2 regions of the Cytobacillus sp. EB106-05-05-XG126 genome follow, and region 1 is predicted to be linked to the other one. Evidence: riboswitches for the same ligand, from Rfam matches in the RefSeq annotation. Region 1 holds a riboswitch; the other holds the start of a gene.
The links. Region 1 has a riboswitch for S-adenosylmethionine ahead of AC3WTL_RS20645 (homoserine dehydrogenase). Riboswitches for the same ligand answer to the same signal wherever they lie in the genome.

Region 1 (15,497 bases):
AGATTGGCCAGATGGACAGCAATTCCGCTCTGCATATCCAATGCCCCTCTTCCAAAAAGCCACTCATTGGACCGGGCATCTTCCTGCACTTCCGGATCAGAGTCGTATTGTTTAAAAAACTCCTGAAGTTTATCTGGATTATGGGCCATGCCCTGAATGGGACCAAAATCCTCTGTGCCGACCGTGTCCAAATGGGCCAGATATATAATGGTCTTTTTGCTCATCTCCCTCCCCTTGAGGAAGGCAAACACATTCTTGCGTCCCAATTCATCTCCGGGGATTTCCTGGGTCCATACTAAATGATCATTATCCTGAAAAGATGGATACGAACAGATTACTTCCTTTAGAAATTCAGCTTTATGCCCTTCTCCATCTGAATGGTTATAGCTCTCCATCTGCACAAGGGCCTTTGTTAAATATTCGGCCTGCTGACTAAGATTCATGGTTTTAAGATTTGCAAACATAGGCCAACCCCATTTCGTTGTCGTTTGACCTTAGTTTATAAGCATCCTCTATTGAGAATCAACACTTTTTTATTTCAGGGGGAAGCAAAATTGCATTAGAGTAGCTTTTTTCTATATATTAGGATGAAACAGCCAATATATAGAATAATAACAATAAGGTCTTGAAATTTACATTAAAAACGAATATTATATAATTTGTGCTTTCTAAACGTTCGTATTTATCAATAACACATATAACCTGAAAGAAGTTATAGTTTATGGGGGACTTTTTATGTTCAAATTAAAAGAAAATCAAACAAACGTAAAGACTGAGGTCTTGGCAGGCATCACAACTTTCTTAACAATGGTTTATATTGTGGTCGTAAACCCTGTCATCTTATCTGATGCAGGTGTACCTTTTGAGCAAGTCTTTTCTGCAACCATTATTGCAACTGTCGCAGGTACTCTATGGATGGCACTGTTCGCCAATTATCCAATTGCCATCGCACCGGGAATGGGCCTGAACGCCTATTTTGCTTACTCTGTTGTCGGCACCCACGGAAATATAGATTACATGACTGCATTCTCAGCAGTATTTATTGCTGGTATTATCTTTATTATATTGTCACTTACCCCTTTCCGGGAAAAGCTGATTATTGCAATACCGGATAATTTAAAGCACGGAATTACTGCCGGAATCGGGTTGTTTATCGCCTTTATCGGGTTGCGCTTAACCGGGCTGATTACAAGCCACCCAACAAATCTTGTTGCACTCGGAGACTTGCATTCTCCTCAATCCATTCTTGCTCTTGTCGGCCTTGCTGTAACATTAATTCTCATGACGCTCGGGATTAACGGGGCTTTATTTTTCGGCATGATTATCACTGCCCTGATTGCCTTCTTTACAGGACAGCTTTCTTTTGACCAGGGATTTGTTTCATTGCCTTCGCTTCCGGATGGGATCATCATTTTAAATCCATTCGAAGCAATCGGAGATGTTATCCAGCACAGTTTATACGCCGTTGTTTTCTCCTTCCTGCTTGTAACGATTTTTGATACAACCGGAACGATGATTGGTGTTGCCCAGCAGGCCGGATTAATGAAAGGCAAAACGATGCCCAGAGCACGTGAGGCCCTTTTGTCGGATTCCATCGCTACTTCTATCGGTGCCATGTTCGGTACAAGTCCGACTTCAGCCTATATTGAATCTTCAACAGGTGTATCAGTCGGCGGAAGAACAGGATTAACAACCTTGACTGTTGCAGGTTTGTTCCTGCTTTCAGCTTTCTTCGGACCTCTTGTCAGTGCGGTATCAGGTCTTGCTGCCATTACTGCACCTGCCCTGATTATCGTTGGAAGTCTGATGATGGGCAGTATTTCTCATATTAAATGGAATGAACTTGATGAAGCATTCCCTGCATTCCTGATTATCTTAAGCATGCCGCTGACATCCAGTATTGCTACAGGTATTGCACTTGGATTTATCGCTTATCCGCTTATGAAAGTGGTAAAAGGGAAATGGAGAGACGTTCATCCCCTTGTATATTTATTTGCAGTATTATTCTTTTACCAGCTTGCGTTCCTGCCTCACTAACCGGAAGCGCCAGCTGAATAAGATCAAAAGCTTGTCCAATCCGGACAAGCTTTTTTTTGCATGGAACCGCTTCTATTTCATCCCTGAACCTTCATATTCTAGAAGTAAAGAATGGACAAGTTAGGGTGATGGGCTTATGTTTGAAAAGCTGCTTGTAACTTTAATAGGAAGTTTATTATTAGGCATTGGCATTAACGGCTTCCTTGTCCCCCACCATTTACTTGACGGGGGCATTATTGGCATAGGGCTGATCCTTCATTATTACTACGAATTTCCCACTGGATTGAGCATGATTGTCCTGAGCATTCCATTATATGTACTTGCCTGGTTTTACGAGAAAAAATACTTCTTCTATAGCCTGCATGGCCTTCTGATTTCATCCTTTATTATTGATTTGCTCTCGGAAATACGGGGGAATTTTGAGCTTTCCATATTGCCCAGCTCCATTTTAGGGGGATGCCTGGTGGGTTTTGGGATCGGCCTTATGCTCCGTTATGAAACCAGCACAGGGGGTACAGACCTGCTGGCACAGCTGATGACAAAGCTCCTTCCTATTAATATCGGCGCTTTGATATTCGCAATTGATGGATTGGTTATTTTAAGCGGATTAAAGATAGTCGGTATTGAAAAATTCCTGTACTCGTTTATAACCATACTATTCGTGGGCGCCATGACGTCCTTAACGGTTATAAAAAAGACGGTCAAATGAAAAAAATCGACAGGTGCCAGGCACCTGTCGATTTTTCTTATGCTTCTGCTTCAATTTTTTCATTTATATCGTTATAAAGGTTTCCATCCATTTCACCTGTGATTCGGCTCGTTAGGATACCGGAAGTCATAGATCCGCTGACGTTAAGGGCTGTGCGTCCCATGTCGATTAGCGGCTCAATGGAGATCAGCAAACCAGCCAGTGCAATAGGCAGATCAAGGGCAGATAGTACCAGGATCGCTGCGAATGTCGCACCGCCGCCGACCCCTGCCACACCAAAGGAGCTGATCGCTACAATGAGAATGAGAGTAAAGATAAATCCCGGTGACAGCGGGTTAATGCCCACAGTCGGAGCAATCATTACAGCAAGCATGGCCGGATAGATTCCCGCACATCCATTTTGGCCAATGGAAAGGCCGAATGATCCTGCAAAGTTGGCAATTCCTTCAGGAACACCGAGTGACTTTTGCGTTTTAATATTCAAAGGCAATGCACCCGCACTTGTTCTTGACGTAAAAGCAAAGGTCAATACCGGGAATGCTTTTTTCAAGTATGTGATTGGATTTAATCCGCTTAATGTTAAAAGCAGCAGGTGAATCAGGAACATAATGGCTAGTGCCACATAAGAAGCAATAACAAATTTTCCTAAATTCAAAATGGAGTCAAAATCACTCATGGCGACTGTTTTCGTCATGATTGCCAAAACTCCATATGGTGTCAAGCGTAAAATTAATGTAACAACTCGCATGATGATTGCATAGAATGCATCCACAATTTTCGCAAAGAGTTCAGCCTGCTCTGGTGATTTCCTTCTCACACCAAGATAAGCGATCCCTAAAAAGGCTGCAAAGATAACGACTGAAATCGTAGATGTTGGTCTTGCCCCTGTAAAATCAAGGAATGGGTTGGCCGGAAGCAAATCAAGCATTTGCTGCGGGAACGTTCTTCCTTCAATGCCCTGATAGGTTTCTTCAAGCTGTTGGCCGCGGGCAGTCTCAGCATCCCCTCCGCTGATTTGGACAGCCTCCAGGTCAAAACCGACAGCTGTTGCAATTCCGACAGCAGCAGCAACTGCAGTGGTACCTACAAGCAGTCCAAGGATAAGGACACTTATTTTTCCAATATTATTTGTTAATTTCAGTTTAGTAAAAGCACCTAAAATCGAAATGAAGACAAGCGGCATGACGATCATTTGCAGGAACTTCACATAACCTCCGCCAACTAAATTAAACCAGTCTGCTGATTTGGCAATAACCTCAGCACCCGGTCCATATATCAGCTGAAGTGCGAAGCCAAACAGGATCCCTAAACCAAGCGCTGTAAACACACGCTTTGAGAATGAGATATGCTTTTTCTGCATAAAGAATAATGCGCCTAAAAGAAGCAGCATTACGATAATATTTAAAACTAAAAGTCCTGTACTCATCGGACTGAATCCTCCCCAAAAGATGTTATCATAATGACTTACTATAATACATGTATTCCTATGAGTCAAGTCGGAATTAAAATTTAAATTTTCTTATTATATATTCCATTTAGCTGTGGAATGTTCTTGTTTTTCTTTTTATTTGTGCCTAAAACCATTGAAAAACCCGGCAGTATAAAAAGTGCCGGGTCCAGATAGATAATTCTTGGCTAATTATTTTTCCGGGAAAGTGCCTTTGTCTTTTCAAAGCATTGTTCCATCGCACTCAGGACCGCTGAACGGAACCCTTTTCTCTCCAGTTCGGCAACAGCTTCTATTGTTGCACCTCCTGGAGTACAGACCTCATCCTTCAATTCCGCAGGATGCTTGCCTGTTTCCAGCACCATCCTGGCTGCCCCCAAAATAGCCTGTGCTGCAAGCTCATAAGACTGATCACGGGGCAATCCGGCTTTTACACCTCCATCTGCCAATGCTTCAATGAAGATATAGGCATAAGCGGGCGAAGAACCGCTGATAGCCGGAATTGCGTCCATCATCTTTTCTTCCATAACCGCTGCTCTGCCAATACATGAAAATATTTTGATTACATCTTCCATCTCCTCAGGAGATAGCGATTCATTCGCTGAAAGAACACACATGCCTTCACCTACCAATGATGGGGTATTAGGCATGGAACGGACTGCTTTAATCTTTCTGCCAAATGACTTTTCCATAAAAGAAAGACTTATGCCTGCTGCAATCGTTATGATAATTGTATGGGAAGTAATGCTATCTTTAATTTCTTCAATAACCGCAGCATGCGCATCAGGCTTAATAGCCAGAAACAGTATATCTGCTACCTCAGCTGCCTCACTATTAGAAAAGCGTGTTTGTATATCCCACCTGCTTTTAACGTCAACAAGCGTCTTCTCCGTTTTCGCTGAAGCAATAATCTGCCTTGCATTCACCAGATCAGATTTTAATATACCCCCGATTATTGCCTGAGCCATTTTTCCGCATCCGATAAAACCGATATTTTTATTCATTAATCCACACATCCTGTCTTGTATTCCTTTTGCTATTATACTGGGTATGGTTATGAAAAAATAGCACAGGGTAAAAACATAAGACTGAACCTCATAAAATACTATTGGAGAGATTGACTATGAAGGAAATAACACAATATGCTCCTCTTCCAGAAAGTTTTTACCGGCAGCCGACGCTTCAGCTGGCTGAAGCACTTCTGGGCTGCTTATTGATCAAAGAAACTGAAGAAGGAATGGCATCAGGCTATATTGTTGAGACAGAAGCTTATATGGGCCCGGAAGACAGAGCAGCACACAGCTTTGGAAACAGGAGAACAAAAAGGACCGAGATCATGTTCAATGAACCCGGTTTTGTCTACACTTATGTGATGCATACCCATTGCCTTGTTAATGTGGTAAGCGGCCCAAAAGAAAAGCCGGAAGCTGTATTGATCAGAGGGATTGAACCTGTCGAAGGACTTGAGTTAATGAAGAAAAGACGTAAGATGGAAGATCTTAAAAACCTCACTAATGGTCCCGGTAAATTAACTAAAGCCCTTGATATAACAATAGATGATTATGGCCGCCATTTTACCAGCCCTCCTCTAATGATTGCTAAAGGAATCCCTCCCGGGGAAATCAAACGGGGAAAACGAATAGGCATTGATAATTCCGGTGAAGCACGGGATTATCCCTGGAGATTCTGGATGGCGGATAGTCCTTATGTATCACGGAACAGAAAATAACAGCTATGTAAAAAAGCAACCGGAAAGCCCCCTTCTGATTGGGTTTTCCGGTTATTTATTTGTCTTAACCTGCTTAGTTTTTTTATTTTTTCTTAAATTGGATAGGATAGGAATAACTGTGCGCTCTGGGAAGAGGTGAATGGATGAATGCTCTTTATGCTTTTTTGTGGATTTTCGCTCTATGGAAGTGGGGTGACTGGAGAAATTGGAAAATGTATTATCCCACCATCCTTTTTTACATATTAGGGGACTTTTTATATTTATATCTGCTCTCAGACTTTTATCCGATGTGGACATATGATCCACAGGGGGTCGATGAGAAGGTGAATCTTACAAATACCCATGTCAGTTTTTCCATAATGGCTGTAAAGTATCCGGTAACCATTTTGATCTATTTATACAGATTTCCTGGTGGCAAACTTATTAAGAAACTGCTTTATATTTTAGGCTGGGTCCTTCTCTATACTGTAAATGAGGTTGTTGACATCAAATTAAATTTGATAAAGTACGATAATGGCTGGAGTTTAAAATGGTCGATTCTTTTCAATGCTGTTATGTTTACCATCCTTTGGGTGCACCACAAGCGGCCAGCTGCCGCATGGGGACTGTCCATTCTTTTCATCCTCTTCCTATGGAGGCAGTTCAACGTACCATCTGCTGTTTTTAGATAAGTGTCTAATTTCATTGCAATTTGTCGATAAAAAAACAAGCTATTTTACTGGACTTTTTTTATTAAAGCGTTTATTTTACTATAAAAAGGCAATATTCTATGTATAAGTTTCAATAAATTGGAATGGGATGGTGTTACGATGGCAAACAAGAAAAATGTTAAATCTCCCGGCAAAGATCTAAATATTGGTGCGAATGTTTCATTAAACGGCCTGGTAACAGCTGTTTTTGATAATATGGTCCATGTCCAGATTGGCGCTAAGATAGTAACAGTTCATGTTAAAGACCTGTATTCCGGATTAAATAATCCTTTATTTAATAAACAGCAGGCTTAGTATCCACCATCTCTAAACATACTTCAGGAGGGGCAGCTCAAAGGCTTGCCCCTTCTGTTTTTTAGACCGGCTGTACCTGCTTATACTTCCCTGCCGTGACTGCATAATCTCCAAGCACTTGATAAGCCTTCAAACCGGATTTGTCTAATAATGACACAGCTTCTGCAGCTCCCTTAACGATCAGGGCCTGTTCTGACACTTTGCTGGCGATTTCAACTCCCTCAGGGAATTCATATCCTTCAGCATCACCCAATATAACCCAGAGCGGCTGTTCAGGAACATTTTCTTCCGATCCAGCTTCCTCAAATACTGAAGGTAAATCGGCTTTGCCCACATGAATCAGATCTTCAATAATCGCACTCGCTGTCGGGAACATGCCTGCTCCAGGTCCCTGCAAACTGATATTTCCGACAATATCCGCATCGATTGAAACGGCATTCTGCACGCCTTCTACTCTGTATAAAGGATGAGATTCTCCTGTCAGGACCGGCTTTACTGTACAGCGGACAGAATCTTTTTCCTTCTGAATTGATGCTATATGTTTAAATTTCAGCCCCAGCGAATCAGCCAAACGGATTTGTTCAATCGTAATATCAGTAATGCCTTCTCTTACAGAGTATTCCTGTTCCGGCGCTTTCCCGAATACAAGCTCGCTCAGAACAACTGCTTTGTAAAAGGCGTCATATCCTTCGATATCGTTTTTAGGATCGGCTTCTGCATAGCCTTTTTCCTGAGCGATTTTCAATGCTTCTTCAAATGATACGTTCTCCTCGCGCATACTTGTCAAAATGAAATTGGATGTGCCATTTAAAATTCCTTCAATCCGTTCGATCCTGTTGGCATTCAGCAGCTGCCTGATGGTCTGAATGATGGGGATTCCGCCGCCGACTGTTGCTTCAAATCCCAGTGATACATTCTTTTCTTTTGCCAGCCTCGCAAGCTCACTTCCATGAAATGCAAACATCTCTTTATTCGCTGTAATGACGTGGCATCCTCTCGATATGGCCTGGCGCAGATACGTATAGCCCGGCTCCCTGCCAACAATGGCATCAATTACGACATCAAGCTTTGGAAGCTCAATAATATCCTGAAAGTCATCTGTTAAAAGCACCTCTTCATCAGGCAAAGAATGTTTATTCACATTTTTGACCAGGATAGCTGAAACCTTCACTTCTTTCCCAAGTATCGCCTGAAGCCTTTCCTGATGCTTTCTGATTGTTTCATACACTCCTTTTCCTACAGTTCCAAACCCCAATAGCCCGATCGTTATCGCTGACATTATTTATTCCCCCTTGATAAAATTTATAAAGCCGCCGTAAAAACAAAAAACCCCTTCCGTCCATTACAGACAAGAAGGGGTTTGAATTAATATTCCGTTCATTCCGCCTTCTTATCTTCGGAAAATGTATTCCTCTGAATTTGGCACCGTGCATGAATGCTGGTTGCCGAGGCTTCATAGGGTCAGTCCCTCCGCCTCTCTTGATAAGAAGTTTCTAAGTATTCAATTTATATGAATCATAAACATTTATCAGGTCTGCGTCAACCTTTTTTGAAAAATTATTTTCTTCAGACGCTTTCACTTTCATTGAAATCTTCCGTTATGATCTCAAGAAAATGCTTAAGAATTCTGGCAGTCAGCCCCCAGATGACCTTATCCTGGAAATAGTAAAATACCTCTTCCGCTCTTCTTGTCTGCCAATTGTAATTTTCACCTCCGGCAATCAAATCAAAAGGGAAATTTTCTTCTGGCTCTACCTTAAAATTCACGTGATACGTTTCCGGTTTTACTTTTTTCAGAAATGACAGAGGCACAGTAAAAACCTCTTCTACTTCATCAGGGTTCGGCACAATCTTGTCTGGGTTTTGGATAATGCCTGCATAAGGGTAAATAATTTGACCGAAGGAAATCATGTAATCCAGCGGGGAAACATTTGTGATGCTGTCATCGCCCACACCGAGTTCCTCAGAGGTTTCACGGATGGCCGTATGCTCTTCATCCCTATCTTCCGGATCTATCCTTCCGCCGGGGAAACATACCTCCCCAGGCTGCCTTCTCATTTTTAGTGAACGTACTTCAAATAGGACATGTACCTCATTATTGATTTCAACCAGCGGAAGCAAAATAGCGAACTTCGAAAATCGCTCACTCCCCAAAATGATTGGGGTTCTGTTCCTTAACCTTTTAGTCAGTTTCTCAATCTCCATATCTGCCCACCTCCAGCAGCAATTCAATTCAGTTATTATCTCTTTATCATACTGTATTCTTTGAGTTTTATTAATTTTTATGGCTTGTGCCAAATACGGACTATATGCTATTGCATCCTGACTTCAAAAGTAAAAGAACGTTTCTCCGCCTGCAAATCAGGGAAAATAAAAAAATATCATAATACACTGGGAGTGAAAAATATGAAGAAGAATATATTAATAGGCGGATACGATACACAGCAAGAGCTTAAAGAAGCCATTGAAGGTGCAGGGTCAAATGGATATCAGAAGGAAAATCTCGTGATCGTCTCAAAGGATGGCGCAAATCTTGAGAGCTTTGCAGACAATTACGGAGTGAACTTGCGAATAGTCGGTTCCCAGGAGCTGGGCAATCAGCGCTTTCTTGATTCTGTTAAAGCTCTTTTCATGGGAGAAGACCCTGCCACAAGTTCAGGAATTGATCCCGATAAAAAAGATGGTACACGGTTTGATGAACATGACCTGGATCAATACGCAGGCATGGTTTTTGACGGAAAGTATGTTTTAATCGCTGACTATTATGGGAAATATCCAAACTCCACTCAGGACAACCAGAGAATCACTGCCGAAAACTCTGAAGGATATATGGAGAGTGCTTCAGCCCGGGAGGTTGTCCATGAATCGGATATCAAAACACTGGCAGATAAATCCGCTGATACATGCTGTGTCAACGATAATTCCAGTCGTGTACAGCATTCACATACTTCAGCAGAGGTGAAAACCAGTGGTGAAGTAAATCGGGAAGAAGTGCTTACAAAGGACAGGCTTAAATAGCAGCAGCCCCCTGAAAATGGGGGCTTTTTGCTGAAACAAAAAGAGAGGTTTCCCTCTCTTTAGGCATATTTCTTCTTATCCTCTTCCTGTTTGAAAAAGCTTTTCATCGCATGGAATACATCTGCTTTTTGCTTAAGAATAAAATATCGGAAATCATCATTTTTGATATTTTTATAGGCGGACATCAGGGTCGAGTGGCGGTTGTACTGGTTGACCTCACCGTATCCAAACATATTGGACACCTTCATCAGGTCTTCCACCAGCTTGACACAGCGGGCATTATCAGAGGTCAGGTTATCACCGTCTGAGAAGTGGAAAGGGTAAATATTAAATTTACGCGGATCGTACTTGGCATCTATCAGCTCAAGTGCTTTTCGGTAGGCAGATGAACAAATCGTTCCACCGCTTTCTCCTTTTGAAAAAAAGTCCTCTTCTGAAACCACTTTTGCTTCTGTATGGTGGGCAATAAATTCAATTTCAACTGTCTCATATTTGGTTCTCAGGAACCGCGTCATCCAGAAGAAAAAGCTTCTGGCCATATACTTTTCCCATATCCCCATCGATCCGCTCGTATCCATCATCGCAAGCACGACAGCCTTTGAATCAGGCTTTACAATTTCGTTCCAGGTCTTAAACTTCAAATCTTCCTTATAAATCGGGTGGAACGCTGCCTTTCCCTTCATTGCGTTGCGCTTAAATGCCGACATCATGGTCCTTTTCTTATCAATATTGCCCATTAACCCTGTCTTTCTGATGTCATTAAATTCAATATCCTCTATCACATTTTCATCCTGTTCTTTTCTCTTTAAATTAGGTAATTCCAATTGTTTAAATAAAGCTTCTTCAATTTCCATCAGTGATACTTCTGCTTCAAAATAATCCTCGCCTGCCTGGTCGCCTGCTCCTTGCCCCTTTCCGGGTCCTTTCTTGCTGCCGGATCCGTCACGGGCCACTACATCTCCAATCTGGCTATCTCCATCGCCTTGGCCGACATGTTTGTTTTTATCATAGTTATAACGGATTTTGTATTCATCCAATGAGCGAATCGGAATCTTTACCACTTCCCGCCCATTCGACATTACAATGTTTTCTTCCGTTATTAAATCAGGCAAATTGTTGCGGATTGCTTCCTGGACTTTATCCTGATGACGCTGCTGGTCATCATAGCCTTTGCGATGGAGGGACCAATCTTCTTGGGAAATCACAAACTGATGGTTATTGACATTCGTCATGTTAACCCCTCCTTTTAAATTAAATTTCACACATTACAGCTTTCCAACATACAATATCGCGAGTGTCAAAAAAGATGAAACATCCCCATTTCAGCAGTCTGCCTTCATTTCATAGATTCATTTCCCGGCAGTGATTTTGATATTCATGCACCAATACAAAGAAATGTTTATTACTCTATCATATGCGGGAAGACAAAATAATTTACAAATAATTTTGACAATAAGACATTCGAAGCATCTTTTGGACAAGCCCATTTTTTATACAAAATAAACCTCCGCGGTTAGCGAAGGTTCTTGTCCTTGTTTTTATTCTGAATAGGATCCGGATATTTATCGTAATCCTCTTTTAATTCTTTATTGGTCCGGAGATTTTCCATCTGCTTGCCCAGGTTTTCCATTTCCTCAATATTTTCTGCCATTGAGCTGTTTCTCGGTGTATAATCCTTATCTAATTCTTTCTTTTTCATGAATATCACCTCTGCTGTATATATACCCCTAAACGGGCTAATCTAAACTTTTATACTGATTCTGCAGGCATAATTATGGCCAAGTGTAAATAGGATTATACAAAAGGGGGGGATTTTATGAGTGAAATCCTTTGCTGCAGCTGGTGCGGTGAATTATCGATATTTGAGCGGACCGTTTACCTTGAAAATAAGCCAATCTGTCCGGAATGCCAGAAAAAAAAGAAAGAACCCGCATTAAAAATCGACAAAAATGGATGAAGAGGCTTTTCGAAGCCTCTTTTTTTATATGTATTAAATCTATTAATTACATACTAAAAAATAAGCCTGGCAGCAATACTGCCAGGCCCTCCATTTATCGATTCAGCAAGCTTCCCACATAGCGGAGCAGTTCGTTTGCTGATGTGGAGTTATATCCATGTTCGTCGATCAGACGTGCTACTACCTCATTCACCTTCTTCAGCTGCTGCTCATCCGGCGTTTTTGAAGATGTTGTGATTTTCACGACATCCTTCAGGTCGGCAAAGAGTTTCTTCTGAATGGCTTCGCGCAGACGGTCATGCGAATTATAATCAAAGCGCTTGCCTTTCCTGGCATAAGCGGAGATGCGGATGAGGATTTCCTCCCTGAATGCTTTCTTCGCATTTTCGGAGATGCCAATCTGCTCTTCGATTGAGCGCATCAGCTTTTCATCCGGACTGATTTCCTCACCGGTTAATGGGTCGCGCAGTTTCGCTTTATTGCAGTATGCTTCAACATTATCAAGATAGTTTTCCATAAGCGTTTTCGCAGATTCTTCATAGGAGTAAACAAATGCCTTTTGGACTTCTTTCTTAGCGATATCATCATACTCTTTGCGGGCCAGAGAAATAAAGTTCAGATATCTTTCCTTAAGCTCTGGAGTAATGGATGGATGCTGATCCAATCCTTCTTTTAGCGATCGCAATACATCCAGCGCATTGATGCTTGTGATATTTTTGCGGATGATTGTCGAAGAGATCCTGTTGATGACATAACGCGGGTCAATGCCGCTCATGCCCTCATCTGCATGCTCTTTTTTCAATTCTTCCACATCTGCTCTATTATAGCCTTCAACACTCTCTCCATCATACAAACGCATTTTCTTAACTAAATCAATATCGCCTTTTTTCGGATCCTTCATGCGGGTTAAAATCGTAAACATCGCTGCCACTCTTAAAGTATGCGGTGCAATGTGCACATTGGAAACATCGCTTTCACGGATCATTTTATCGTAAATCTTCTCTTCCTCTGAAACCTTTAAATTATATGGGATTGGCATAACGATTATCCTGGAATGCAAAGCTTCATTCTTTTTATTGGAAATGAATGAACGATACTCTGTTTCATTCGTGTGAGCGACAATTAGCTCATCTGCCGAAATCAGGGCAAAGCGTCCGGCTTTAAAGTTGCCTTCCTGAGTCAGGGATAATAAATGCCATAAAAACTTCTCGTCACACTTCAGCATTTCCTGGAATTCCATCATACCGCGGTTTGCTTTATTCAGTTCCCCGTCGAAACGGTAGGCACGAGGATCGGATTCTGAACCATATTCAGCAATAGTTGAAAAGTCAATGCTTCCAGTCAGATCAGCAATATCCTGGGATTTCGGATCTGAAGGGCTGAAAGTTCCAATCCCCACCCTGCGGTCTTCGGAGAAAATGATTCGTTCAATTAAAACATCTTCTATGCGGCCGCCATACTCCTGTTCAAGACGCATACTATTCAATGGCGATAGGTTTCCTTCAATTCTTATTCCATACTCATCATAAAAATCCTTGCGGAGGTGATGCGGAATTAAATGAAGCGGATCTTCATGCATTGGGCAGCCCTTAATAGCATAGACCGCGCCCCTTTCAGCGTGGGAATATTGCTCCAAGCCTCTCTTTAGCATTGTCACTAATGTTGATTTACCGCCGCTGACAGGACCCATTAATAAAAGGATCCTTTTACGGACATCAAGGCGTTTGGCAGCAGGGTGAAAATACTCTTCTACCAGCCTTTCCAATGCTTCTTCTAATCCAAAGAGCTGATTGCTGAAAAATTGGTATCGTTTTTGCCCTTTCACTTCTTCGACACCGGCATCCTTAATCATATTATATACCCGCGAATGTGCTGACTGGGCAACCCATGGCTTCTCTTTGACAATTTCTAAATACTCTCCAAAAGTCCCTTCCCATTTAAGCTTTTCTTCCTCGTGTCTGTACATCTCAATTTTTTTTAGAATATCCATAAGGACCTCCCCCTGTCGCATTATCAGAGACGATTAATATACTCTATGCGCACCGGCAATCGAACATGCGTAAACTATTAAGAGTTTGGTTTGTACTTTTTACGGGGATTAATTATTAGGAATACTTTGCTGCAGGAATCTAACTGTAAAAAAAACTCCATACTTTTCATTCACAGTTATACATTTTTGGGCTATAATAAGCTTATATTTACATGCTTGCCTATTGAGATACCGCTAAAGGAGGATTACATATACATGGGTACAATTATTATTATCGGTGTAATGGTTGCTTTCCTTGCTGCTATTTTCACTGCCGGCTATGATGACAAGCCAGGCGTAAGCAAAAAATAAGCTGCTGATCTATTCAGCAGCTTTTTTCTTATTTCAATATTCTCCTAGCTTAAATCCATCTTGTTTTTCTGAACAAAATCCTTCATATACATGCGTGTCTGCTTTTCGAGCATGCCGGCAATTTGACTGGTCCAAGTGTCCTTCCGCTTGCCGCCTGTACGCTCATCATAATACTCGGAAATGATTTTATTATACACTTCCAGCTCTTGGCGGTATGCTGTTTCATCCTGATTATACTCATTTTCATGATAAATGTGCTGAAAAGGGAGCCGCGGTTTTTTGTCGTTCTTTTTGGAAGGGTAGCCAACAGCCAGTCCAAACAAAGGAATCACACGATCTGGTGTTTTTAATAGCTCAGCCACTCCCTCCAGATTATTTCTTATTCCGCCAATATAGCAGAGTCCAAGTCCCAGCGATTCTGCAGCAATGGCAGCATTCTGCGCAGCCAAAGCAGCATCAATGACAGCCACCATAAACTTCTCTGTGCTTTCGATTGATGGGATTACATTTTTATTTTCCATTTGTCCGATGACTTCATGACGATGCAGATCAGCACAAAACACGAAAAAATGGCCATTATCAGCTACATAATTCTGATTGCCTGCCATTTCAGCAAGTTTCGCTTTCTTTTCTTTATCTGTCACTCCGATTATTGAATAGGCCTGGACAAAACTTGAAGTGGAAGCAGCTTGAGCAGATAGTACAATTGTTTCAATCTGCTCTTTAGACAGAGGCCTGTCCTCAAAATTCCGGACGGAACGATGGTCCATCAGCAAGTTGGTAACTTCATTCATCACATCTCATCCTTTCCATATGTACTTTTTCATTTTACCCAGAGAAGAAAGTTTTCTCCAAAGAAAAAGGCCTGATAATCTTTCAGGCCCTGTGTTTTCCTATGATAAATGTAAGTATTCCTGCTGGCGCAGTGCTTCATAGACAAGAATGGCAGCTGTGTTGGATAAGTTAAGCGAACGGATATTATTGTTGATTGGTACCTTTAACAAGCGCTCTTTGTTTCTTTCAATAACATCATTGGGAAGACCGGTCGTTTCCTTGCCGAAAATAAAATAATAATCCTTCTCGACTTTGCTATAGTCAAAAGTGGAATATGGCTTGGTGCCATCCTTCGTTAAATAGAAGTATTCACCTTGTTCAGTGCTTTTAAAGAAATCATCCAATGAATCATGATAAACAATTTTTACAAATTGCCAGTAATCCAGGCCAGCCCGCTTCAGCATTTTATCATCTGTTGAAA
Region 2 (15,497 bases), on a different contig from region 1:
TCAATTCATAAGCTTTTTCTTCCAGATCGTAATCTGCGAGAACAATGCTGGTTGCACCAAAGGTATTGGTTTCAATAATGTCTGCACCGGCTTTTAAATATTCAAGGTGAATATGTTCAATAACAGATGGAGCTGTAATATTTAGATTTTCGTTGCAGCCTTCATATTCTTCGCCGCCAAAATCATCCGCTGAAAGATTGGCTCTCTGAAGCATGGTGCCCATTGCTCCGTCCATGATCAGAATCTTCTTTTTTAGCTGTTCCTGCAGTGATGGTTTATACATGCTGTTTCCTCCTTGAAAGCCGTTCGGTTGTCTCACGGGCATAGTTTGATAGCTCGACAGTCATTTCATAGCGCATAAATGGAGTGATAAGGTAAATGCCATTAAACAGCTCTGCCGCTGCATCAATCAGCGACTTGGCAATGGCAATGCCTTCAGCGCCAGCTCGTGCTGGATCATCCTTTAATGAAGCCATCCTGCTTCTAATACTGTCGGAAATTTTGATTCCCGGAACTTCATTATGGAGAAACTCTGCATTCCGGCTGCCGGTAAGAGGCATCAAGCCTATATAGACAGGTGCTTTTAAATCCTTCACAGCCTCATGAACCTCAAGCAGTTTTTCTTCAGAGAAAACAGGCTGCGAGATGAAATAATCCGCACCGTGCTCCAGTTTCTTTTCGAGCCGCCCAACCGCTTTTTCCAATGAGCGGACATTGGGATTAAAAGCGCCTGCCACTGAAAAGGCAGCTTTCTGGCCCAGGTCTTTCCCTGAAAACGATAATCCTTCATTTAACTGCTTGATCATACTGATCAATTCAAATGAAGAAACATCATACACAGAAGAGGCGCCAGGAAAATCACCGACACGGGCAGGGTCTCCTGTTACGGCAAGAATATCATTTAAACCGAGGGCATGAAGACCCATTAAATGGGATTGAAGACCAATTATATTTCGATCCCTGCAGGTTACATGCACAAGTGGACGCAATCCAGTCTGCTGTTTGACAAGATAGCCAAGTGCAGAGTTGCATACCCTTGGTGAAGCAAGAGAGTTATCTGCAAGAGTAATAGAATCGATTCCAGCACCCTTCAATGCCTTTGCACCTTCGAAAAAGCGGGCAGTATCAAGCTTCCTTGGCGGATCCAGCTCAACAATTACCGATGGCCTTTCTCTGACAATATCCTGAAGAGGAGGGAGCTCTCTGGATGATTCCGGTTTCTCTGAAACTATAATTTTATTAACTGCCTTTATTTCTTTTTCCTCGATTGGCGGAAGTCCTTTTAATACATCAGCAAACGCCTTGATATGGTCAGGTGTTGTTCCGCAGCACCCTCCAAGAAGGCGGACACCCTGATTCCGGAATTCTATTGCGGACTGCCGGAAATATTCCGCATCACCTTCATAATGGAATTTGCCGTCCGTATAAGCTGGAATACTGGCATTTGGATATGCAGATAAATGGGCATGTTTTGGCAAAGGTACACTTTCGAGCGTTTTCAGCATATGATGGGGGCCAAGCCTGCAATTGATTCCCACCACATCTGCGCCCATGCCGTCAAGCTTTGTTAATGCCTCTGCTATAGGAGTCTGGTTCTGAAGAACTCCAGCTTCCTGAAGTGAAACCTGTGCGATAATCGGCAGATCGGTTTCTTTTCTGGCTATAGCCAGAACCGTCTCAAGTTCTTCTAGATCATAATAGGTTTCAAGCAAAATACCATCTACATCCTCAAGCAGCAGACAATAAAGCTGCTCACGGAAGCTTCTTTTAATTTCCTCCAATGTAATCATGTTCGGCTTGAATCCTCTGATCCCGCCGATTGTACCTGCAACATATGCGCGTCCCGCGGCAGCTTTTTTGGCAATCCGGGCTGCCGCACTATTAATCTCTTTCACAGAGTCTTCAAGCCCATACCGCTGCAGTTTCAGATAATTCGCCGCATACGTATTGGTTTGGATCAATTCAGCCCCTGCGCCTATGTACGCTTCATGGATGTGCTGGATCTGCTCAGATTGCGATAGATTTAATTCCTCAAAACAGCTGTCGGTGCCATAGGAGTAAAGAAGAGTTCCCATCGCGCCATCTGCTATGATGATTTCATTCTTTAATTTATCCAGGAAACTCAAAGTATCACCCCCGCTGTAAAATGGATTGCTTTGTTTGTTCGACTGCAGATAAAGCTGCATTAAAATCTTTTATAATATCGTCTGCGTTCTCCAGGCCAACAGAAAGACGGAGAAGACTGTCTGTAATTCCGCGCTGTTCTCTTTCAGATGCAGGCATGGCTGCATGCGACATTTTGGCAGGGTAGGAGAGGATGGATTCAACTGCTCCCAGACTTACTGCAAAAACAGGAATTTTCGCATTTTCCACAAATACTCTCATCGACTTTTCATCTTCAAGTTCAAAAGACAAGACGGCACCTGCATTCACAGCCTGCTTTTTCTGAATTTCATAGCCGGGATGTTCTGCAAAACCGGGATAATGAACTTTGTTTACTGCTGGGTGATCATGAAGGAAACGAGCAATCTTCTCAGCTGATTTCACAGACTGATCCAGCCTTACTTGCAGCGTTTTAATGCCTCTAAGAACAAGCCAGGCATCCTGAACACCCAGAACAGCTCCAAAGGAATTTTGGAGAAAAGCCAATCTTGCACCTAACTCCGGATCCTTCACAACAGCTAAGCCGGCTACGACGTCACTGTGTCCGGATAAGAATTTGGTTGCGCTGTGCAGCACGATATCCGCCCCTAAAGAGAGCGGTTTTTGAAGGGCAGGGGTAAGGAATGTATTATCCACAAATGTCAGGGCTCCATGCTGTCTTGCCAGTGAACTGATGGCCTGTATATCTGTCACCTTCAGCAGCGGGTTGGAAGGAGTCTCTACATAAAAAACTTTTGTGTTTGGACGGATTGCTTCTTTTACTTCCTCTAGATTAGTCATATCAACAAATGTGTGCTCAATGCCAAAACGGGACAGGACTTCTGTTGTCATGCGATAGGTTCCGCCATATACGTCTTCTGTAATGACCACATGATCTCCCTGTGACAAGAGGAGGAATGCTGTGGAAATGGCAGCCATTCCAGAAGAAAAGGCAAACCCTCTAATCCCTTCTTCAAGCTCGGCGATGACTTCTTCAAGTGCTTCCCTTGTTGGATTCAGGCTGCGGCTGTAATCATATTTTCCGAATGCATCTATATCTTTTTGATGGAAAGTGGAGGCATGCTGGATCGGTACACTGACAGCTCCTGTTTCCGGGTCGAACTTTTGATTATTGTGAAGTAATTTCGTTTGAAATGTGTAATTCGTACTCATCGTACTGCCTCCTTTAAAACCTTTGCAAAAGCATGTTGAAGATCCGCCTTCAAATCTTCTGCATTTTCGATTCCAACCGAGAAACGCAGAAGCCTGTTACAGACACCTGTTTCAATGCGGATCTCTTCTGGGATGTCCGCATGCGTTTGTGTTGCGGGATATGTTATAAAACTCTCGACTCCGCCAAGGCTTTCAGCAAAGGAGATGAGGGAGAGGCTCTGCAGAAAAGGATTCACCCAGGATTCATCCTGGACCCGGAAAGATATCATTCCTCCTTTGCCTGGATAAAGAACTTCCGTTACGGCAGCGTGGTCTGATAAGAAAGCCGCTAATTCCCGGGCATTTTTTTCATGACGTTCCATGCGAAGAGAGAGTGTCTTCATGCCTCTGATCAAAAGCCAGGAATCAAATGGGCTAAGGACTGCACCGGCAGCATTGTGGTTCATGGCAAGATCCTCACATAACTGTTTGCCTTTTGCGACAACTAAACCGGCAAGTACATCATTATGTCCTCCAAGATACTTTGTCGCACTATGGATGACAATATCAGCACCAAGCTTTAGAGGCTGCTGAAGAAGGGGGGTGTAAAATGTGTTATCAACGATCAGGAGAATATTATGCCGTTTCGCGATATCAGCTATTAACTGAATATCTGTCTCTTCCATGAGCGGATTAGTGGGAGTCTCCAGAAAAATAGCTTTCGTATTTTCGGTGATTAGCTCTTCAACATTTTCCGGAGTGCTCGTATTCACATATTTGCTCTGCAGTCCCCATTTTTTGAAGCCCTGTTCAAGCAGACGGTAGGTTCCGCCGTATAAATCCTTGGAAACAATCCACTCATCTCCTGATTTAAAGAGGGAAAGAATCGTAAGGATGGCAGCCATTCCAGAACTGCAGGCATAGCCTTGATCGCCTTCTTCAAGATCGGCGATCGCCTTTTCAAGCAGCTGGCGGGTAGGATTGCCTGTTCGGCTATAGTCAAAGCCAGTTGACTGTCCAATGCCTTCATGCCGGTAGGCGGTTGAAAAGTATACAGGCGGATTCACTGCTCCTGTTGCTGATTCGCTCCTGTTTCCGATTTGCGCTAATTTGGTGTCAATATTGTACATACTGGTAAACACTCCTTCTTTAAAATAAAAAAAGCCTTCTATAAGAAGAAGACTTTTTAATGTGAACAGCCATTCTTCTTATCTTTCAAGTTTCTAAAAAACTTGCAGGAATTAGCACCTTTTCAATCAAAATACGATTGCTGGTTGCTGAGGCGTCGTCGGGCCTTACCCTCGACCTCTCTGGATAAGAAATCAAATATTAAATTTTCTCTAAACTTTACTACAGTAAACCGTTAATAGTCAACACTTTTTTGAATATTTCATGTTATAAAAAATATCGGGCCAGGCATCTTGAGTCCTTCTGCCTAAAATATGATCTTGAACCAAAAAAACTTTCCATTACATTCTGGAAAGTTTTTTTAGGGTATTCATTCTTCAATCAAATCGTTAACCGACACATTCATTTCTTTTTCAGAATTTGCTTTTGTGTAAATGCGTGCTGTCTTAGTCTGCTCATCTACATGCTGAATGATGATCGGTATGCCATTTAAAGTAACACTGTGCATTTCAGCAGACTCAGCAATCTCTTTTGCTCTGCCTATATTCATGGAAAAACCTCCTGAATTTGAATAATTTTAATGTGCCTTAAAAAGACACATATTATTCTTTTAAAATGAGCCTGGCATAAACTGTTATAGGTAGATCGCTTTAAAGTTCAGAATATTTCCTTTATAATAATGAGGAAAATAATATTTCTTGGAGGGAAGCTATTATGCAAGAACATAGTCACTGCCGTCACAGATTTGCTGAAACAGATGGGCCAGCCGTTTTCCGGACAATTGATGGCATTGAAGTGAATGTTGCCGGCAGCTTATTCCAAAAATGTACAACATGCGGTCATTTTGATTTTCCCGTAGATACCAGAGAAGCCATTGAATCTTCCCTTAAAGAAAACAGAAAAAATACCAATGAATCGAAACAAATCTATATTAACCTGGTAGAAACTTTTTAAAGCCGAAACTTTTCGGCTTTTTTTATATGTTCAGTTATTTCTTATTTATAAATGTTTACCCATTTACAAATCATTTTATTAGAATAAGTAATTATTAAAAAATTTTTTTAATAGTTTTCCACTATATTCATGTTTTTATCTTTGTACAACTAGATTTTACGTGTTAGAATAGCTGTGGAAACGTTTTATCCTCTGAAAAATATTATTATTCGTAAAAATGAATTGTTAATCCCTTCTTATGATGGGTATTGTACTTTTAGAGAGAAAAAACGTATTGAATTATTCACTTACAAAACAGTTATGGAGGTAATTTTCCATGAAAAAGCCATTGAATGGTGAGGGACCTTTTGAACAGGGATTTCATGGCCCAAACCTTGGCTACGTTATTGAACTTTATGAAAGATATTTAGAGGATCCATCCTCGATTGATCCTGAAATGAAAGAGTACTTTGAAAAAAATGGTTCCCCTCTTACGAGTGAAGGAACGGTGCAAATGGCTTCATCTGCAAATCAGCCAATGAATGCCGGACAGCTTGAGAAAACACTTGCTGCTATTCGCCTGGCAGATAATATCCGCACATATGGCCACTTGGCTGCCGATATTTATCCACTGGGTAACAATAAATCGGAAATTGCTTTATTTGAACTGAGCAAATATGGCTTAACTGAAAATGACTTAAAAGAGATCCCTGCTGGTGTCATTACCAAAGATGCCACATATCCTTTACGCAACGGACTTGAAGCAATTGAATTCCTGAAGAGCGCTTATATGGGACCCATTGCTTTTGAATTCCAGCATATATTTGATGAAAACGAAAAAGACTGGCTTCGCCGTAAAATAGGGGCCAACAGCCACAAGCTGTCAATGCAAAAAGCGGAAAGACTGAAAGTTTTAAGAAGACTGACTGAAGTTGAGGAATTTGAAAAGTTCCTTCATAAAACTTTCGTCGGACAAAAGAGATTCTCCATTGAGGGTCTGGATACAATGGTCCCGTTACTGGATGAAATTGTTTCTGAATCCGTTTCTGATGGAGCAAAAACGATTAACATCGGAATGGCCCACCGTGGAAGGTTAAATGTGCTTGCTCATGTGCTTGGAAAGCCATATGAGATGATCTTCGCAGAATTCCAGCATGCCCCGAATAAAGAACTGGTTCCTTCTGAGGGATCCATCGGGATCAATTACGGCTGGACAGGTGACGTTAAATATCATCTTGGTCTTGATAAACAAATCAAAGATGAGAATACGACAATAGCCAGACTGACATTAGCTAACAATCCGAGCCACCTGGAATTTGTTGGTTCACTAGTGGAGGGCTACACGCGAGCTTCACAGGACAACAGAACAAAGGCCGGTTATCCTGAAGTAGATCCAAAAGCTGCTCTAGCCATTATCATTCATGGAGACGCAGCATTCCCTGGTCAGGGCATTGTAGCAGAAACACTTAATCTCGGACAGCTGACTGGCTATAATACTGGCGGTTCAATCCATATCATTGCCAATAATACAATTGGTTTCACAACCGAATCACATGATTCACGCTCTACCAGATATGCAAGTGATCTGGCCAAAGGGTATGAAATGCCAATTATGCATGTTAATGCGGACGAACCTGAAGCAGTAGTTGCAGCGGCAAGAATTGCCTGTGAGTATCGTGCTAAATTCCAGAAGGATATCCTCATCGATTTAATCGGGTATCGCCGTTTTGGACATAACGAGATGGACGAGCCTATGACGACGAATCCTCTTATGTATAATATTGTACGCAATCGCCCAACCGTGAAAGCGCTGTATGCTGAAAAGCTTTTAAATGAAAAGATCATCAGTAAAGAGGAAGCTGAAGGAGTCCATAATGAAGTGCTGGAAAAAATGAAGGCAGCCTATGAAAAAGTGCCAAAAGAAAAGAAGGAAGCTGAATTAACCGATCCTCCTGAAACTGTCGAAAAGGGTCTGCCAAAAATTAATACAGCCGTTTCAATTGATAAACTAAAACAAATCAATGAAGAATTATTAAAATGGCCGGAGGATTTCAAGGTATTTGATAAACTCGGCAAAATTTTACAGCGCAGATTGGAAGCGCTTGAAGGGGACGGCAAAATTGATTGGGGCCTCGCAGAAACACTGGCATTTGCAACCATCCTATCTGATGGCACACCTGTCAGACTGACTGGCCAGGATTCAGAGAGAGGAACATTTGCTCAAAGAAACGTTGTCCTGCATGATCATACAACTGGAAAAGCGTATTCACCTTTGCATAAGCTCTCAACTGCCAAGGCATCATTCGCTGTCCATAATAGTCCATTATCAGAAGCCGCTGTTGTAGGCTTTGAATATGGATATAATGTATTTGCTCCGGAAACCCTTGTTTTATGGGAAGCTCAATATGGTGATTTTGCCAATGCAGCACAGGTAATGTTTGACCAGTTTATTGCTGCCGGCCGAGCAAAATGGGGCCAAAAATCAGGTCTTGTCATGCTCCTTCCGCACGGTTATGAAGGACAAGGACCAGAACATTCAAGTGCGCGCCTGGAAAGATTCCTGACTCTTGCAGCTGAAAATAACTGGACAGTTGCCAATCTTTCTTCATCAGCACAGTACTTCCATATTTTAAGAAGACAGGCTGCCATACTCGGAAAAGAGGAAGTTCGCCCGTTAGTGATCATGTCTCCGAAGAGTCTGCTGCGCAATCCGACTGTCGCATCAAATGGAATTGAATTGAGCGAAGGAGAATTCCGATCCGTTATCGAACAGCCTGGTTTAGGTCAAAATCATGAAAAAGTGAAACGCATCATTCTTGGAACAGGAAAGATCACAATTGATTTAGCCGAAAACCTGAAAAACTATCCGGATCAGGATTGGTTCCATATTTTACGTGTGGAAGAAATCTATCCGTTCCCAATGAATCAGATCAAAGACATTTTAACCCGTTATCCAAATGTGGATGAAATTGTCTGGATTCAGGAAGAACCTAAAAATATGGGTGCATGGAATTTCGTTGAACCTAGACTGAAAGAAATCGCAGGCAGCGAAATCGAAGTCAGCTACATCGGAAGAAGACGCAGATCAAGCCCGGCAGAAGGTGACCCGACTGTTCATAAGAAAGAACAAGCACGCATAATAGAAGAAACCCTAACACGCAAGCAAGAAGGAGGAAATTAAGGTGGCAGAAATCAAAGTTCCAGAATTGGCGGAATCCATTACAGAAGGTACGGTGGCACAGTGGCTGAAACAGCCTGGTGACACTGTCAATAAAGGTGACTATGTTGTCGAACTTGAAACGGACAAAGTAAATGTTGAAATTATTTCTGAACATAGCGGAGTTTTACAGGAAATCAAAGCACAGGAAGGCGACACGGTTAATGTAGGTGAAACCATTGCTGTCGTTAATGAAAGCGGACAAGCTGCACCTGCTCCGGAAAAAGCGGAAGAAAAGCCTGAAGCAGCAAAAGCGGAAGAGCCTAAGGCAGAGGAGCAGCCAGCACAGCCTGCTGCTGAAGAAAAAACTGGCGGACAGCGTCCAATCGCTTCACCGGCAGCACGAAAACTGGCAAGAGAAAAAGGCATTGACCTGAGCCAGGTGCCGACAGCCGATCCACTGGGCCGAATCAGAACACAGGATGTTGAATCCTTTAAACCTAACCAGGCAAAACAGCAGGCTCAAACATCAAAACCTGCAGCAGCTTCCAAACCGGCTGAACAGGCATCAGGCGGAAAAGAAGTGGAACGGATTAAAATGTCCCGCCGCCGCCAGACAATTGCAAATCGCCTTGTAGAAGTACAGCAAACAGCAGCCATGCTGACCACATTCAATGAAGTGGACATGACAAATGTAATGAACCTTCGCAAGAAGCGGAAAGATAAATTCTTTGAAGAAAACGATGTTAAGCTTGGCTTCATGTCATTTTTCACAAAAGCGGTCGTTGCAGCACTTAAGAAGAATCCTTACTTAAATGCTGAAATTCAAGGCAATGAAATCGTTCTGAAAAAATTCTATGATATTGGTATCGCTGTTTCAGCTCCTGAAGGTCTTGTCGTTCCGGTTGTCCGTGATGCAGACCGCAAAAACTTTGCGGAAATCGAAAAGGATATCATGGACCTTGCAGTGAAGGCAAGAGACAATAAGCTCGCTCTTTCAGATCTGCAGGGAGGAAGCTTCACCATCACAAATGGCGGTGTATTTGGCAGCATGATGTCTACGCCAATTCTGAACGGACCTCAGGTTGGTATCCTTGGAATGCACTCCATCCAGCTGCGCCCGGTTGCGATAGATGCTGAAAGAATGGAAAACCGTCCAATGATGTACATCGCACTATCTTATGACCACCGCATTGTTGACGGAAAGGAAGCTGTAACATTCCTGAAACGCGTCAAGGAACTGATTGAAGATCCGGAAAGCCTTCTTTTTGAAGCCTAATAACTAATGAAACCAGAGTGGAGTTCCGCTCTGGTTTTTTTAGGAGCATACGAAACTATAAAAATGAACGTTATTAATAACTCTGTGAAGAGTGTCTGCATCCAGCTCCAGCGCCTACCCCTCGAGGTGTCGGGGGTGAGCAAGGCGCTTCCGCTTTCTTTATGGAAAATTATTTGCATTAAGGAAACAAAGTACAGGTTATGAATAGTATATTAAAAAGCAGGTGATAACCTTGAAAAGAAGGCAAATGAAAATTCTGCAGTATAGTGCGGTGTTAAAGAAATTAGGGGTTATAAGTGAAGAGGAATTTGAAAATATAAAAAAAGCAAACAAACTTACAGCATACGTCCGAAGATAATAAAAAAAGCGGGAATAGCTCCCGCTCTACATATTCACTAAGTATTTGGCTAACTAATATGGATTTTGAAATTTACTCTTTAAACGGTCTTAAGCCCCGTTTTTGAATCTCCGTTTTTAATATCCTAATCCATTCCTTTTCAGACCCTGACTTTAATGCATCACGATACGAGACGACCAGCTGCTCATTACTCATAATTTTCATTATGCATACCTCCTGGTTAAATGGATTGAATATTCTATTTTTTATTATTGTAAAGGTTTTTTAAGATTTTGTGAACCCTTTATAAAGAAAAGATTTATTACATTCTGGTGACATTTTTCTGCATATTCATTTCACACTATCAGACAGTAGACTGTGTTATACAGAAAAAGGTAAAATTTATATAACTACTGAATAAAGGGAGAATCTGCATATGAATGTGACGCTTGATCATATTGTCCACTTTATAAAGGCTGAGCCGGATGCTGCTGCTGCAAAATGGAGGGATCAAGGATATATGGCAATATCAGGGGGGAGCCATGAAAATTGGGGAACATATAACAGCCTCTTGTACATTGGGCATTCATACCTTGAGTTTTTATCGATTGAAAAGAATCATATTGCCTCAATGAGCGATAATCCGCTCATTAAACAGCTAACAGAAGAAATAAGAAGTGGAGAAGGAATCGGACAGCTTTGCTTCCGAACTAATAATATTGAAGAGCTGCAGGGTGAATTAACGGCAAAGGGCTTTGAGACCCTCCCAATCTTTGATGGAAGCAGAAAGAGGGCGGACGGAAGCATCCTTTCCTGGAAAATGCTCTTCTTAAAGGAAAATTACGACTATCAATACCCTTTCTTTATTGACTGGGGCAAGGAAGATGATAAAAGATTTGCGGAACTGAGACAACTCGGCCTAATTGATGAAAAGCTGGCTGCTAAAAAAATAGAAGCAGTCTATATAGCTTCTAAAGACTGTGAAAAATCTGCGGCAGCATGGCAGGAGATCATTCCAGCTTCCCGGGCTGATATTTACATAAGCAGTGACGGAAAAGACAAAAGAGCAGCCATTCTGATTGGTTCAGTTAATATCATCTTTTGCCAGCCATTATACGAGAATGGAATGGCAATGGAAGTTCTTCGTAAGAGGGGTGAGAAACCCTTTGCTGTTCAAGTAGCGCCAGGCTTTAACAAAGAACTATCACTATTTGAAGGTCTTTATTTTTAACGAGAGAGAAGTTTCAACTTAAACCTGCTGCCCTTTTTTAGGGCAGTTTTTTTATCTTATGAAAATTTATAAACTATTACTATATGAAAATATTGAATATTCAGCAATATGTGTTAACATAAAATGTAAGCGTTTTAAATCAGCATCTTAGAGAAATCTTTTGCATAATAATTAGATCATATACCAAGGAGGATTTCTGGATGACGGAATTATTGAATCTAACAGTAGGGAAGCTCCTGGAGGAGAAAGCCGGCCTTCACCCTGATCATGAAGCTGTAGTTTATGCAGATCGCGGGCTCCGAATGAGTTATAAGGAGTTTAATGATTATTGCAGGCTTGCTGCCAAAGGGTTAATGAAGCTGGGCCTTGAAAAAGGTGAGCATATTGCCGCATGGTCAACAAATACGCCGGAATGGCTTACGTGCCAGTTTTCAACAGGCAAGATGGGGGCTGTCCTTGTAACCGTTAATACAAACTATCAAGCTGCTGAACTCGAGTATCTATTAAAGCAATCTGACAGTACAACGATTGTACTAATGGAGAAGTTCAGAGACACCTCTTACATAGAAATGCTGTACAGCATCGTTCCGGAACTGAAAGATTCCGAGCCGGGGCAGCTGAAAAGCAAAACACTTCCTTTCTTAAAAAACGTTATCGTCATGGGAGAAAAGCGCTTCCCTGGTACCTATAGCTGGGAAGATATCATCAGGATGGGCGAATCGGTCACAGACAGTGAACTCGATGAGCGGATGCAAAGCCTTGACCCTGATGATGCCATTAATATGCAATATACATCCGGAACGACAGGCTTTCCGAAAGGGGTTATGCTAACCCACAATAACATAGTTAACAATGGATACAATATTGCAAATTGTATGCGATTAACTACAGATGACCGCTTATGCATTCCTGTTCCATTTTTTCATTGTTTCGGCTGTGTGCTTGGAACGATGGCATGCATATCCGTCGGCGCCACCATTGTTCCTGTTCAGGAATTCAGTCCTAAAGCTGTTCTGCAGACGGTCCAGGATGAGAAATGTACAGGCCTCCATGGGGTCCCGACAATGTTTATCGCAGAACTGAATGATCCTGATTTCAGCAAATATGATCTATCGACCCTCCGTACCGGCATAATGGCTGGCTCCAATTGCCCGATTGAGGTCATGAAAGGCGTAATCGAAAAGATGGGTGCCAGAGAAATAACCATTGCCTATGGCCAAACAGAGTCATCGCCAGTCATAACCCAGACTAGGACAGATGATCCTATTGAACTGAGAGTAGAGTCAGTCGGAAGGGCTTTGCCGAATGTGGAAGTGAAAATTGTAGAACCGGGCACAAATAATGAAGTCCCTGCCGGCGCTCAGGGGGAATTGTGCACAAGAGGATACCATGTCATGAAGGGATATTATAAAAACCCGGATGCTACAAAAGAGGCCATTGATGAAGATGGATGGCTCCATACCGGGGATCTAGCTGTAATGGAAGAGAACGGATACTGTAAAATCACAGGCAGATTAAAGGATATGATCATCCGCGGCGGAGAAAATATATATCCGCGTGAAATAGAAGAATTCCTGTATACTCATCCTCAGATTCTGGACGTTCAGGTGGTTGGGGTTCCTGATGCTGTATATGGTGAAGAAGTGGTCGCCTGGGTAATAGCTAAGGAGGGCTCTGACTTAACTGCAGAAGAACTTCGCGATTATTGCAAAGGGAAGATTTCACGCCATAAAATCCCCCGCTATATCGAATTTATAAATGAATATCCAATGACAGCTTCAGGAAAAATTCAGAAATTCAGATTGCGTGAACAAGCAAAAGAAGTCATTGAAAATGCTAATACATTAAAACAATAGGCATATGAAGCCTGCGGGAGAACTTCCCGCAGGTTTTTTCAATTTCCATCTTCTTTCGTTCAAAAGGCTTAAAATATCTCCTCCTCATAGCCAATGTGATAAAGCTTTTAAGAAATTAAAATGGTATTAAAGATATGGGAAAAGGAGCGAGAGCATATGTATGATGAAATGTATGTAATGGAAGCTTTAATGAAGACAAAACAAAAAGAAATGGATTTATTAACACCACACCATAAAAGCTCAAATAACAAATTAATTTGCAGGCTTCCGGTAATTAAAAATTTGGATGCCTGCCAATGCCAGGAATGACGGAGATGTTTCTCCGTCTTCTTTTTTTGAAAAGAATCTTCAGAAAATGATACTATAGTAAACAAAAGAGAGAACCAAGGGGGAATGTTTGCTTATGACTACGCAGAAATTGTTTGTATATGGAACCTTAAGAATGCATGAAACCAATCACTTTGTTTTAAAAGGAAGCCCCTGCATTGCCGAGCAGGCATGGGTATACGGGGAATTATTTGATACTGGGCTTGGCTATCCCTCTATGAAACCATCGCTTGACCAAAAAGTGTATGGGGAACTTTATGAAGTGCATTTGGATCATTTTTCCGATCTGGATGAACTGGAGGATTATATCCCGGGCAGAAAAGACAATTTATACGATAGGGTGGAACAGACTGTCCATACGGATAAGGGGGAAGTAAATGCACTAGTATATGTATCCTCCAGGGATGACCTGCTGGCAGAACCAATTCTTCACGGTGATTGGAAGCTTTACCAGCTTATGAAGGATAAGCCGGAGAAGACCTATTATTTTGCTTACGGATCCTGTATGGATGATGAACGATTTTGCGTGGCCAAGGTAGATCACCATTTCAAAACGATTGTCGGCGGGGGAATATTGGCCGGTTATTCGATGCAATACCTGTTTTCCAGGGATGATGGAGGAAGGGCAGATATTATAGAAAATGGCGGTGTCACTGAAGGGGTTCTATATGAACTTCCCTATGAAGCTGTTGAATATCTGTTCCAAAGGGAAGGTTTTTACGGACAATGGTACCGTCCTGCCTTTGTAAATGTTCAGGCAGAGGATAAATTGTACAAAAATGTCCTGACTTTTCATGTCTATAATAAAAAAGGGGAGCTGCCCCCGCCTGACCATTACGCTCTTGAAATTCTCCGCGGTGCAAGAGGAAGAGTAAGTGATGATTATTACAAAAAGCTTGAACAGCAGCTGGAAAAACTGGGAGTTAAGATTCGATTGGATGCATGATAACATACGACTAAAGGATGAACACAAGTTCATCCTTTTTTCTGTATGGCATGGTTATCGCTTTTTATACAATAAAAACAGATAAAAAATGAATTGGAGGACCTTACCATGCAGGGAGCAAAATTATATGAAGCACATCTAAACTCAAGCAATTTGGAAAGAAGCATCAAATTTTATGAAAACCTCGGCTTTAAAGTAGCTTACACGACAGAAGACAGAAAAGCAGCATTTTTCTTTCTGGGCGAAAATAAAGAGAACATGCTGGGCATCTGGGAAACAAAAGACACCCCTATAAGGAAAAATCATATAGCCTTTTCTGTTTCGCCTGAGAAGCTCCGGGGAATTATTCCGTTTTTAACCGAAAAAGAGATCGAGGTCAGGGAAAGCTTTGGCCTATCACCGGCAGAACCGATTGTCCATACATGGATGCCGGCTGCTTCAATCTATTTTTATGATCCGGACGGCCACTCATTAGAATATATCGCTGTTTTAGAGGGGGAGGCAAAACCTCATCTAAATCCAATGCACCTAAGCGAGTGGGAAAAACTAAGCTAAACCCTGCAAAATTTCATTTGGTGGTTTGAAACAGGCTAAGCGGGTGGTATATAACCTTTGCCATCATCTTAGAAAGAGGGTCATCAAAATGGAAATTTTAGCAGATAATGGCTTTTATGAAGTGGTATATGATAAGGAACATTATGATCATTTAGAATTTGTACGAATAGACCAGATCTGTGAAATTAACTATATAACAATGAAAAACACGTTAACTGGAGAAGTTTATACATTTGAGGCAGATAAAATCAGGCAGTTTCGGAAAATAATGAAGCTAATGCCAGCTGCTAAAGAGAATCTGGTTGCAGACAACCGTTCCTATTCATTATAATAAAGTGAAACTTCAAGCAGTAGGGGTTCTCTTTCCCACTGATTGTTAGTTAACCAATCGGGCCTTTACAGGCAGTAAGACTGCGATAAAAACTAAACATAGAAAATAATGCAGACTTTGAAG

Region 2: another riboswitch for S-adenosylmethionine. It lies ahead of AC3WTL_RS05175 (methionine biosynthesis PLP-dependent protein); the one in region 1 lies ahead of AC3WTL_RS20645 (homoserine dehydrogenase).

The regions. Positions count from the first base shown of each region.
Region 1 covers NZ_JBYTDU010000011.1:32,983-48,479, reverse strand. The annotation lists gene AC3WTL_RS20685 (M20 family metallopeptidase) at 1-464, opposite strand, end outside; gene AC3WTL_RS20680 (NCS2 family permease) at 736-2,037, shown strand; gene AC3WTL_RS20675 (YitT family protein) at 2,174-2,746, shown strand; gene AC3WTL_RS20670 (L-cystine transporter) at 2,784-4,172, opposite strand; gene proC (pyrroline-5-carboxylate reductase) at 4,382-5,197, opposite strand; gene AC3WTL_RS20660 (DNA-3-methyladenine glycosylase) at 5,317-5,922, shown strand; gene AC3WTL_RS20655 (CBO0543 family protein) at 6,066-6,593, shown strand; gene AC3WTL_RS20650 (hypothetical protein) at 6,732-6,926, shown strand; gene AC3WTL_RS20645 (homoserine dehydrogenase) at 6,988-8,205, opposite strand; SAM riboswitch class I at 8,314-8,415, opposite strand; gene AC3WTL_RS20640 (NUDIX hydrolase) at 8,493-9,131, opposite strand; gene AC3WTL_RS20635 (general stress protein) at 9,333-9,944, shown strand; gene yhbH (sporulation protein YhbH) at 10,004-11,176, opposite strand; gene AC3WTL_RS20625 (hypothetical protein) at 11,458-11,643, opposite strand; gene AC3WTL_RS20620 (hypothetical protein) at 11,761-11,901, shown strand; gene AC3WTL_RS20615 (PrkA family serine protein kinase) at 11,996-13,891, opposite strand; gene nfsA (oxygen-insensitive NADPH nitroreductase) at 14,287-15,036, opposite strand; gene trmL (tRNA (uridine(34)/cytosine(34)/5-carboxymethylaminomethyluridine(34)-2'-O)-methyltransferase TrmL) at 15,136-15,497, opposite strand, start outside.
Region 2 covers NZ_JBYTDU010000001.1:1,028,810-1,044,306, forward strand. The annotation lists gene metH (methionine synthase) at 1-283, opposite strand, end outside; gene AC3WTL_RS05165 (bifunctional homocysteine S-methyltransferase/methylenetetrahydrofolate reductase) at 276-2,126, opposite strand; gene metC (cystathionine beta-lyase) at 2,131-3,315, opposite strand; gene AC3WTL_RS05175 (methionine biosynthesis PLP-dependent protein) at 3,312-4,424, opposite strand; SAM riboswitch class I at 4,500-4,615, opposite strand; gene AC3WTL_RS05180 (H-type small acid-soluble spore protein) at 4,793-4,972, opposite strand; gene AC3WTL_RS05185 (hypothetical protein) at 5,137-5,376, shown strand; gene AC3WTL_RS05190 (2-oxoglutarate dehydrogenase E1 component) at 5,693-8,536, shown strand; gene odhB (2-oxoglutarate dehydrogenase complex dihydrolipoyllysine-residue succinyltransferase) at 8,538-9,791, shown strand; gene sda (sporulation histidine kinase inhibitor Sda) at 10,222-10,353, opposite strand; gene AC3WTL_RS05205 (VOC family protein) at 10,565-11,359, shown strand; gene AC3WTL_RS05210 (AMP-binding protein) at 11,560-13,215, shown strand; gene AC3WTL_RS05215 (hypothetical protein) at 13,372-13,524, shown strand; gene AC3WTL_RS05220 (gamma-glutamylcyclotransferase family protein) at 13,619-14,488, shown strand; gene AC3WTL_RS05225 (VOC family protein) at 14,597-15,043, shown strand; gene AC3WTL_RS05230 (hypothetical protein) at 15,132-15,374, shown strand.